3 regions of the Bradyrhizobium sp. SZCCHNR1098 genome follow, and region 3 is predicted to be linked to each of the others. Evidence: predicted binding sites of a transcription regulator. Region 3 holds the regulator's gene; each other region holds the start of a gene.

Region 1 (3,485 bases), 120 kb from region 3:
TGCCGACAGCCGCACCCCAGCGCGTGGCGCTGGACTGGTCGAGCACACCGCCAGTTGCCGTGGACAGGCCGTTGTACTTCTCACCCGCAACCGCGGCGCCGCCCTTCACGTACCAGAGCACGTTGTTCCAGGAATAGCCGATCTGGCCGGTGAGCAAGCCGATCCCATTGATCTTGGTCTGGTTGGTCACGGGCGGGACGAACTGGCTGGTGTTGCTGCCCTTGAGGTTGGCCCAGTTTCCCTGGCCTTCGACGCCGAACACCCAGCCGCCAGCCTGCCAGCGATAGCCGATCTGGCCGCCAGCCAGCGCGCCGGTCGCATCATGGCAGCCTTCCGCGTTGGTTGCGGCCACACCGGCGAAGCTGACCTTGTTGGTCCAGCAGGTGCGGGCCGATGCGCCACCGGCATTCAGGCCGATATAGAAGCCACTCCAATCATAGATCGTCGTGATCATCGCAGGCGCTTTGGTGAAGGTGCGCGCGGGCAAGTCGGCAGCGATGGCCGGCGCAATCCCCAGCGCCAGCGAAGTTGTCGCCCCCAGCAACAGCCTTCTCATCGCATTCCCCAAACCAAGTCCGACGCCCGCACGCACACTCTCACCAACGCCCACCCGCCGGACCTTGATAGCCCCTTCCGTCGTAAAAATCCGTCACCCAAATGACACAACGGCTCAGCAAGTACCGGTTCTGGCACACAAAAAAGGCCGGCGCGAAGCCGGCCTTTCGACACATTCGATTTGCGCGTGCAATCAGTAGCGCGACACGATCGGGCCGCTGAAGTGATAGGAGACGCCGGCCTTGACGGTGTGCACGGTGTCGCTCCACTCGGAGCGATTGGTCGGAACCGCGCTGTACTGAATCGAGCTCTTGCCGAAGTCGAGATAGTTGTATTCGACCTTGGCCGACCAGTTCGGCGCGAACATGTACTCGGCGCCGGCACCGATCGTCCAACCCCAGCGCCAGTTGTTCTGAGCGAAGCTATTCGCCGCGCCGCCATTGAGCGCTGCGTCGTAGCGGTGTTGGAGATCGCCGACGGCAGCGCCGCCGCTGACAAAGAACAGCGCCGGACCCGCAGCCCAGCCGAGGCGGCCCTTGATGTCGCCAAAGCCGCGCAGCCTGGTGAAGTAGGTATCGCCGAGACCGGCGTTGATGACGCCCGACCGGCCGTTGATGTCGGCCCAGTGATAGTCGCCCTCGAGACCGAACACGATGTTGTCGACCTGCCAGTTGTAGCCGACCACACCGCCGATGAAGCCGCCGCTGGTGTTATAGTTCTGAGTGCCGGCAAAGATCGCCGTATTGGGCGCTCCGAAGAAGGTCTCTTTGCTTCGGCCCCAGCCGCCGCCGCCCTGCAGACCGAGATAGAAACCGGCCCAGGTCGGAAGTGGCGCCGGCGCCACCACCGGGGCCTTCGTGTACGGGCGGGCGGCGAGATCGGCGGCTCCCGCCGGCGTCAGCGCCCCCAAAACCATTAAGCTGACAGCTCCGAGAAAAATTCTTTTCATCCCAAGTCTCCCGCGTTGGGCGTCTCCAATTGGTCCCCGGAGACGCACTTCTGTGAAGTTGGTGCGACCACGCTTGCGGCCCCAATCCGTCCGGAAATATACGCTATTCAACCCTGGATACCGTCTCCCAAAAGCCACAGCCGAGGAGGAAGTGCGGCGAGCTAACTTGATGAAAGTTAATCCCTTTTTCGTGAATAGGGAACTTTTTCCGGGTTCCATTTGCGAGCACTTGCGGTTCCGTCGAGTTCCGCGGAACTCGACGCACGGTTGTGGACATATGCGCACGAACAAAACTGGAACAATGGCCTTCCGCCTGCTATATGTGGATAAGCAATGGACAGGGCGGGTGGACCGCGCGGCAACCGTATAGGGTCCGCCGCGAGAGGAAGGGTTAGCCACCGGACGCCGTGAGGCCGGTGTGGACGGCCGGTCCGATGATCGAGAACCGCGGGAGAGTGGTGATGGCGGGTAGTGTGAACAAGGTGATTCTGGTCGGCAATCTCGGCAAGGACCCCGAGATCCGGCGTACGCAGGATGGGCGGCCGATCGCCAATCTGAGCATTGCGACGTCGGAAACGTGGCGCGACAAGGCGACCGGCGAGCGCAAGGAAAAGACCGAGTGGCACCGCGTGGTGATCTTCAACGAGGGTCTTTGCAAGGTCGCCGAGCAGTATCTGAAGAAGGGCGCCAAAGTTTACATCGAGGGCGCGCTGCAGACCCGCAAATGGACCGACCAGAGCGGTGTCGAGAAGTACTCGACCGAGGTCGTTCTGCAGGGCTTCAACTCGACCTTGACGATGCTCGATGGCCGGGGCGGCGGCGGTGGCGGCAGCTTCTCCGATGACATGGGTGGCGGCGATTTCGGCAGCAGCGGTCCGTCGATGGCGCCTCCGCGCCGCGCGGTCGCTTCGGCCGGTGGTGGCGGACGCAACAGCGACATGGACGACGACATTCCGTTCTGAGGCGCAGGGGCGGCCGCACGACGTTCAGGCCGCTGCCGTCTGACCACGGGGGTGTTGCATGAGCTTCGCACCGCTGCTCGCCGCTGAACCCGCCGTCCTGCTGCACGCCGTCGCCGCGATGACGGCGTTTGCGCTGGGACTCGTCCAGTTCGCGGCCCCGAAGGGGACCTTGCCGCATCGAACGATCGGCTGGGTCTGGGTCGCGCTCATGGCGGCCGTTGCAGCCAGCTCGTTCTGGATCCACACCATCCGGCTGGTCGGGCCATGGAGCCCGATCCACCTGCTGTCGCTCTACACGTTGGCCGTGCTGCCGCTTGCGGTGTGGGCTGCGCACCGCCATCGGGTGGCGGCCCATCGCCGGGCCATGATCACGCTGTTTTCCGGTGCCCTCGTGATTGCCGGAGTGTTCACGCTGCTGCCCGGACGGATCATGCACAAGGTGGTCTTCGGGCCCTAGCCAGAGACGGTTCCCGAGCAGGCCTCGCGGAGCCGCGTCATGTGGTTAAGTCCCTGGAAAGGCGAGCAGAAAAAGCGCGGCCCACCTCGGTTTGGGGGTGGCCTGCGGCGCGCTCCTGCGCTATATGATTCCAAGCGATTTTCGCGTGTCAAAACCGACCGGTATCCCCTTTGTCCGATAAAGAAGATGAGAAGCCCGGCGAGCCGGGTGGACCTTCCGACATTCGTCCCGTTTCCATCCTCGACGAGATGAAACGCTCCTACCTCGATTACGCGATGAGCGTGATCGTGTCGCGAGCGCTGCCCGATGCACGCGACGGCCTCAAGCCCGTGCACCGGCGCATCCTGTATTCGATGTACGAGCAGGGGCACACGCCCGACAAGAAATACGTCAAGTCCGCGCGCGTGGTCGGCGACGTCATCGGTAAATATCATCCGCATGGCGACCAGTCGATCTACGACGCCATGGTGCGCATGGCGCAGGACTTCTCGATGCGCGTGCCGCTGATCGACGGCCAGGGCAATTTCGGCTCCGTCGACGGCGATCCGCCGGCCGCCTATCG
Region 2 (3,485 bases), on a different contig from region 3:
GAGCTCTACGCCGGCAATGGTCCGACCGGCGAGTCGCCCGGCCGGGGCATCGAATAGCGGTACATCGACATGCCGCAATACGATCTTCGTCGCGATCTCCGCGTGATGGCGCAGATAATCCAAGAGCCAGATCAGGACCAACTGGTCGTTCGGACGGGTCCCCATCCACAGCTCGACGCTATCGCAGCGGTCAACAAGTTCGAGAAAACTGTGACTCCGCCCGCCGGCCGCCATGACGTCGCTACGCGAGGCGAAATCCAACCAATGCCCCCGCTTCCGTCGCGTGGTGCGCTGGACGAGATACGCCGATAATTCGGCATCGGATGGCAGCGGTCCCCACACGAAACGATGGAGAATTGGCACCACCAGGTCGGCAAAGCCGCCCCTCCGAAGCGCTCCGGCGCTCGGATCATCGGCCGCTAGAATCAAACGCGTCATGCTGTTGGCTCCGGCACGGCCGATTGCCTCAAGGCGCTATCAACATATTCGCGATCGGCTCCCGGCGCCCAGGATCGGCGTCGGAAGTCTCGGTGCCGCCGTGCGGATCCGATCCGCTCGTCCGCGTGCACGCCTTCAGCTATTCGCGTTGAAGATCGTATCCGGCGCTCAGAGACGCATTCTCGCTGCATTCGGGAATGCAGCCGCAGATTTCGGCAGAGCACCACACATCTGCAAACGGGCGCTGGAACGTCGGCAACTCAACGTCCACGGCGCCCGCCGCCGCCGTGCCCCTACTCTTCCGCCGGCTCCTCGCCGTCGGCGTCGCGCTCGGCATTGCCGGCCAGGATCTGCTCGGCGATCAGGCCAGAGTTCTGGCGGATCGCGGCTTCGATCTTGGCAGTCATGTCCGGATTGGCCTTGAGGAACGATTTCGAATTCTCGCGTCCCTGCCCGAGACGCTGGCTATCGTAGGAGAACCAGGCGCCGGACTTCTCGACGATGCCGGCCTTGACGCCGAGATCGAGGATCTCGCCCATCTTGGACACGCCCTCGCCATACATGATGTCGAACTCGACCTGCTTGAACGGCGGCGCCAGCTTGTTCTTCACCACCTTGACGCGGGTGGTGTTGCCGATCACCTCATCGCGCTCCTTGATCGCGCCGATGCGACGGATGTCGAGGCGCACCGAGGCATAGAACTTCAGCGCGTTGCCGCCCGTGGTGGTTTCCGGCGAGCCATACATCACACCGATCTTCATGCGGATCTGGTTGATGAAGATCACCATGGTGTGGGATTTGTTGATGGAAGCGGTCAGCTTGCGCAGCGCCTGGCTCATCAGGCGGGCCTGCAGGCCCGGCAGCGACTCGCCCATCTCACCCTCGAGCTCGGCCTTGGGCACCAGCGCCGCGACGGAGTCGACGACCAGCACGTCGACCGCCCCCGAACGCACCAGCGTGTCGCAGATTTCCAGCGCCTGCTCACCCGTATCCGGCTGCGAGATCAGCAGCTCGTCGATGTTGACGCCCAGCTTGCGCGCATAGACCGGATCGAGCGCGTGCTCGGCATCGATGAAGGCGCAGATGCCGCCCTTCTTCTGCGCCTCGGCCACCGTGTGCAACGCCAAGGTGGTCTTGCCCGATGATTCCGGCCCGTAGATCTCGACCACCCGCCCTTTCGGCAGCCCGCCGATCCCCAACGCGATGTCGAGCCCGAGCGAGCCGGTCGACACCGTCTCGACATCCATCGAGCGGTCGTTCTTGCCCAGCTTCATCACCGAACCCTTGCCGAACTGACGTTCGATCTGGGACAGCGCAGCAGAGAGCGCCTTACTCTTATCCATTGAGGAACCTTCGACGATACGCAGGGCGGTGGCGGACATTGGCGCTCCTTATGGCGGGGATTCGCGAGATGGACAAACGGTTAACGAGGTCGGCCAGCAATCTTGAGGTGAATGTACTCCATCCGTTCTTTGTTCGCAATATGTTCTTCTCAACAATCACCGCTCTCAGCCCCCCCTGACAACCGCGGGGACACGCCTGCCACTCGGGGGCCGGCGCGCAGTCCACCGAGCAGCAGCGAGGGAGCGCTGCCCGATCAGCGCGCCCAGAAGCGAAGTACGGGGTGCTGGATGACGGCGACCGCGAAAGGATCCTGATCCGGCTGGAGGCGGAAGCCATGTGCGCGAGCGGCGCAGCCGCCGACCGGCGATCGCGCGGATGACGACCGGCCTGTCCGGGCGCTCCAATCTCGCTTCCCACGCCTGCGGCAGACGTCGACTCAATTATAAGTTGTTATTATCGTCTCGGCTTTGCCCTTATCATTCTGCTGGTCCTTCTCTATGAGCCTCGCACACCGCTTCCAATTTTCGGGACCAGCATGACCGGATCCAACAACGAACAGACCCTCACGTTGTGGCGCCCCGTCGGCCCAAAGGAGCTTGCCTTGATCGAGGCGTCGGGCATGCGTGCGTTTCCGCCGCGCCTTCCGGAGCAGCCGATCTTCTACCCGGTGCTGACCGAGGACTATGCCGTGAAGATCGCACGGGACTGGAACGTGCCGGCGAGCGGCCGCGGCCATGTGCTGCGCTTCGCGATCCTGCGAGGCTTCATCGACAACTACGAGGTGCGCGAGGCCGGCGGCCGCGAGCATCTCGAGTACTGGATTCCCAGCGAAGACCTCGCCGACTTCAACGCCGCGATCGTTGGACCGATCGTGCTCGTCAGGTCTTTCCCTTGAAACTACCAAACTCCTACACGCGTGCGTAGATCGCACATTCCGGGGTTCTCCTGACAGGAACGAAGTTCCCTCGCCTCTTCTGCTTTTGTTCGGCTCATCGTGCGTGCAGGCGCACGGTTTCGATGCAGATGCGCATGCAATGCTCGGCCGCGCGCAAGCTGTGTCCGGCCAGAAGTTCCGCAACAGAAGCGTCCGCGGATCTGCCGCGGCTTTCTGAGGCGGAATGGCACCCTGCGTTCCGACCGGAGCAATGGCCGGCGCGCGAACAGCTCGACGGCCGCCATATGACGAGCGACAGATGAAACGGCGCCCGCCAGGACGCTGTCTCGTGCCATGCCAGAGGGAGCCACGAGAGCCGTTCGCGCAGCCCCCTATGACCGGGCGAATGAGTGGGCCGAATGGAAGCCGGCGTGATCCGCATCACGCAGCACGCGGCGCTCACGACATCTTCAAGCCACAAACCATTGTCATAAACTTTGGGTTGCGTTATAGAATCATGGTTGTCGTACGTCTGAGCAAATTTTTGATCAGCCCCGGATTTGTTTGTTCGTTGCGATGATGGTCGCCGCACATTGTCAGTGGTGTATCGCCTTTGGTGTATCGCCCGTGGTGTGCCGTCGACCGATCCCTTGCAGCCTGCCAGCTACAACATTTGCAGGCTCCGTCACCCGTAGGCGCACGGCCCTGAAACCATCCGCGCCGAAAGAAAGCCCCGGACGACGTCCGGGGCTTTCGACGTTGATAGCTCCGCTCGGGATGCATCCCCCCGTCATTGTCGTGATGTCGAGGAACGGATCGCTTGCGTTGC
Region 3 (3,485 bases):
GCGGCCGACGCCGATGCCCGGCTGCCGGCGGATTCATCGCTCGCCGATGGCGTCTCCTGCGACGAGGCGGGCTGCGTGGTCGCGATGGTCGACGGCCGATTCGCCGCCTTGACCCTGCGCGCCGAGGCGCTCGACGATGATTGCGCCCGTGCCGCGCTGATCGTCACCGCGCGCGCCGCGCCGTCATCCTGCGCGGCGGCCGTCATCGATCGCCAGCGCCTGCAGCAGCAGGGCGCCTTGATGCTGGTGCAGCGGGGCACCGGCTTCTCCGTCACGCCGGTGCGCGCCGGCGGCACCGACCGCCCGTGGTGGCCGGCGCCCGCCGAGGCCGGCGAGTTCGACACGACGCTGACGCCGCGTGCGCCGGTGTCGCGGCTTCAGGACGCGACGCCGCCGGAGACGGAGCAGGGCGAGCAGGATTGAGCGCCGGACAGCTCGAACGTGCTGAGATGATACAACGTGCTGAGATGATACTCGGTGTCGTCGGGTCCATCGAACAGCGAGGGACCTTCGACCAGCGTGAACGCAGCGCCCGGATATCGTTGCCAGACGGCGATGTCATCAACCGTGACCGTTAGCCATCCGAACGGAAGCATGTAGCGGCCGGGCTCGGTGATCCGGTCGGCCTTGTTCCAATCGATCTTGTTGACCGCGGCGGCAAGCTCCCCCGGCACACAATGCCGGCCGAGGGATGTCGTTCCTATTCGATGCGATGCCGGAGCGTGAGGTTCGCCCGAAAGGACCTTGCGCTTGCAGAAACCAAATCTCCCCCGGCCGAAAGCTCGCTCATGACCGAGAGAAATGCGGACGCGCAGGCGCTCAGGTGATGCTGATGCGGCGAATCGGTGTGGCCTGCGAAGCCGGAACGTCCTCCGCCATGCCCGGGCGGCGTTCGGCCGGCTGCTTGCTGACCGGCAATTGTAGCACGGTGACGCGCTGGCCCTCGCAGAGCTGGGTCACCAGCACGTGGCGGCCGTCGGCGAATTCGATCGCGTCGTGATGGCGATCGGGGATGTGCGTCTCGATGCTGTTGAACTTCGCGACGCGCTCGCGGATCGTCCGGGTCCAGAGCCAGCGGCTGTCGTAGCGGACGTCCTCGACAAATGCCAACTCGGTGCCGGGCAGCATGCAGACTGCGACGGTCGGCTCGCTCTCGAGGGCGAAGCCGCGGGTGGCGGTGCCGCGAAACGTCGTCGAGATCAACGTCTCGCCGACCTTGGCGGGACGGGACGCAACCGCATGGAGGCTGTAGTCACACATCGGATCGCTCCTCGTTGAGAGATAGCCGACCCACGCTCCCCCCGGACAGGCGCAGGCCTCTATCAGAGTGGACATCGAGGAGATGTTAGCGCGCGCTTCACGGCAATTCTGCGCTGATCTGCACCGCGTGCGCCCGCGGGCGATCACAAGCGTTTGAGCATGCCGCGCTGCACATCCTGAGGTGCATTCGCGCGTGACCAATTTCGATCGGCGGAGAAGCGCGTGCGCTCGCCGCCGATCGACCGATCGCGTCCGCGATCAGTACTTGCGATACAGCCCGACCAGCTTGCCTTGGATCTTCACCCGGTTGGGCGGCAGGATGCGCACCTCGTAGGCGGTGTTGGCCGGCTCCAGCGCGATCGATGCGCCGCGGCGGCGGAAGCGCTTCAACGTCGCTTCCTCATCGTCGATCAGCGCTACCACGATGTCGCCGGTGTCGGCGGTCTCGTTGCGCTGGATCAGCGCCATGTCGCCGTCGAGGATGCCGGCATCGACCATGGAGTCGCCGCGCACCTCGAGCGCATAGTGATCGCCGTTGCCGAGCATGTCGGCGGGCACGCTGATGGTGTGGCTGCGCGTCTGTAGCGCCTCGATCGGGGTACCGGCGGCGATGCGGCCCATCACCGGCACCGCGACGGGGCGCTCGCCATCGTCCAGCGCGGGAGTGCTGGTGCGCACCTTGCCGAGATTGCCCTCGATCACCGATGGGGTGAAGCCGCGGCGGTTGTTGGCAGCCTGTGACAGCTCGGGCAGCTTGATCACCTCGATCGCGCGGGCGCGGTTGGGCAGCCGGCGGATAAAGCCGCGCTCCTCGAGCGCCGTGATCAGGCGATGAATGCCGGACTTCGAGCGCAGATCGAGCGCATCCTTCATCTCGTCGAAGGACGGCGGCACGCCGGCTTCCTTGAGCCGCTCGTTGATGAACCGCAGAAGTTCGTACTGTTTGCGCGTCAGCATCTCGACCTGGTCCCCAGTTTGTTGTCGTCCGAGTCCAGGAGCTGCGCCTTGAGCACAAACCGGCTGAGAGCGCCTTGGAGTCGGACCATCATCGCGTCGCCCGCAACATACTAAAAACAAATCATGAACGGACACTATATGTTCGATGTGTGTTCCGCAATCCTTAAATTGTAGTGAACGGACCGGGCTTTGCCGGGGGAAACGGCCTAGCTCGGCAGGCGCAGGATCTCGCACGGGCTGCCGGCGGCGGCCTTCGGCGCATACGCCCGCCGGATCACCAGCGCCTGCGAGAGCGCGAGATTGCCGAGCAGCGACGAATCCTGCTGCGTCACCGGCGTTGCGATCAGGGTGCCGTCGGCGCGCTCTTCGAGCTGCGCCCGCAGATAGTCCTCGCGCGAATCGTTCGCCCCGAGCTCGCGGCCGAGCAGGGCGGTCTCGCGTGGCATGCGAGCTTCGTCACGGCCGAGCAGCCGCCGAATCAGCGGCACCAGGAACAGGATGGCGCAGACATAGGACGACACCGGATTGCCGGGCAGTCCGATCACCCTCATGTCGCCGAGCCGTCCGTGCATCATCGGCTTGCCCGGCCGCATCGCGATCTTCCAGAACGCCATCTCGATGCCCTCGGCTTCGAGCGCCTGCTTGACGAGGTCGTGATCGCCGACCGAGGCGCCGCCGGTCGTGATCAGGATGTCGGCCTTGGCCTCGCGCGCCCGCCGGATCCCGGCGACCGTGGCCTCCATCGTATCCGCGGCGATGCCGAGATCGATCGGTGTCGCGCCCTCGCTGCGCACCAGCGCCCGCAGGGCGTAGCCGTTGGAATAGACGATCTGGCCCGGGCCGGGCGTCGAGCCCGGCATCACGAGCTCGTCGCCGGTGGCGAGCAGCGCCACCTTCGGCCGGCACCGCACCGGCAGTGCCGGATGATTCATGCTGGCCGCCAGCGACAGGTCGCGGTCGCTGAGCCGGCGGCCCGCCTTCAGCAGCACCATGCCCTGGTGGAAGTCGACGCCCGCGGGCCGAATGTGCCGGCCCTTGATCGCGGCCTCGGTGATGACGACGTGGCCATCTTCGGCGATCGTGTCCTCCTGGATCACCACCGCGTCGGCGCCCTCAGGGACAACGCCACCAGTGAAGATGCGCGCCGCCTCGCCGGGTCCGACCACGCGATCGAACGGCCGCCCCGCCGCGACCTCGCCGATCACCCTCAGCCGCACCTTGGCCTGGGCTGCGTCCGCCGCGCGTACGGCGTAGCCGTCCATCGCCGA

Evidence for each region. Region 3 encodes LexA, which represses DNA repair genes until DNA is damaged. Its sites were predicted from a motif close to TGTTCNNNNTGTGTTCNG; they were not measured.
Region 1: a site for LexA is predicted at 1,788-1,805, ahead of QX135_RS17385 (single-stranded DNA-binding protein). Genes of this name have one in related genera too.
Region 2: a site for LexA is predicted at 1,912-1,929, ahead of recA (recombinase RecA). Genes of this name have one in related genera too.

The regions. Positions count from the first base shown of each region.
Region 1 is NZ_JAUEXY010000007.1:252,968-256,452, forward strand. Features, by position in the region: gene QX135_RS17375 (outer membrane protein) at 1-556, opposite strand, end outside; gene QX135_RS17380 (outer membrane protein) at 749-1,504, opposite strand; gene QX135_RS17385 (single-stranded DNA-binding protein) at 1,966-2,466, shown strand; gene QX135_RS17390 (DUF2306 domain-containing protein) at 2,525-2,923, shown strand; gene gyrA (DNA gyrase subunit A) at 3,094-3,485, shown strand, end outside.
Region 2 is NZ_JAUEXY010000008.1:205,148-208,632, forward strand. Features, by position in the region: gene QX135_RS18745 (DUF1835 domain-containing protein) at 1-438, opposite strand, end outside; gene recA (recombinase RecA) at 732-1,820, opposite strand; gene QX135_RS18755 (hypothetical protein) at 2,384-2,677, shown strand.
Region 3 is NZ_JAUEXY010000007.1:134,577-138,061, forward strand. Features, by position in the region: gene QX135_RS16795 (ComEC/Rec2 family competence protein) at 1-423, shown strand, start outside; gene QX135_RS16800 (hypothetical protein) at 378-596, opposite strand; gene QX135_RS16805 (hypothetical protein) at 820-1,260, opposite strand; gene lexA (transcriptional repressor LexA) at 1,519-2,217, opposite strand; gene glp (gephyrin-like molybdotransferase Glp) at 2,424-3,485, opposite strand, start outside.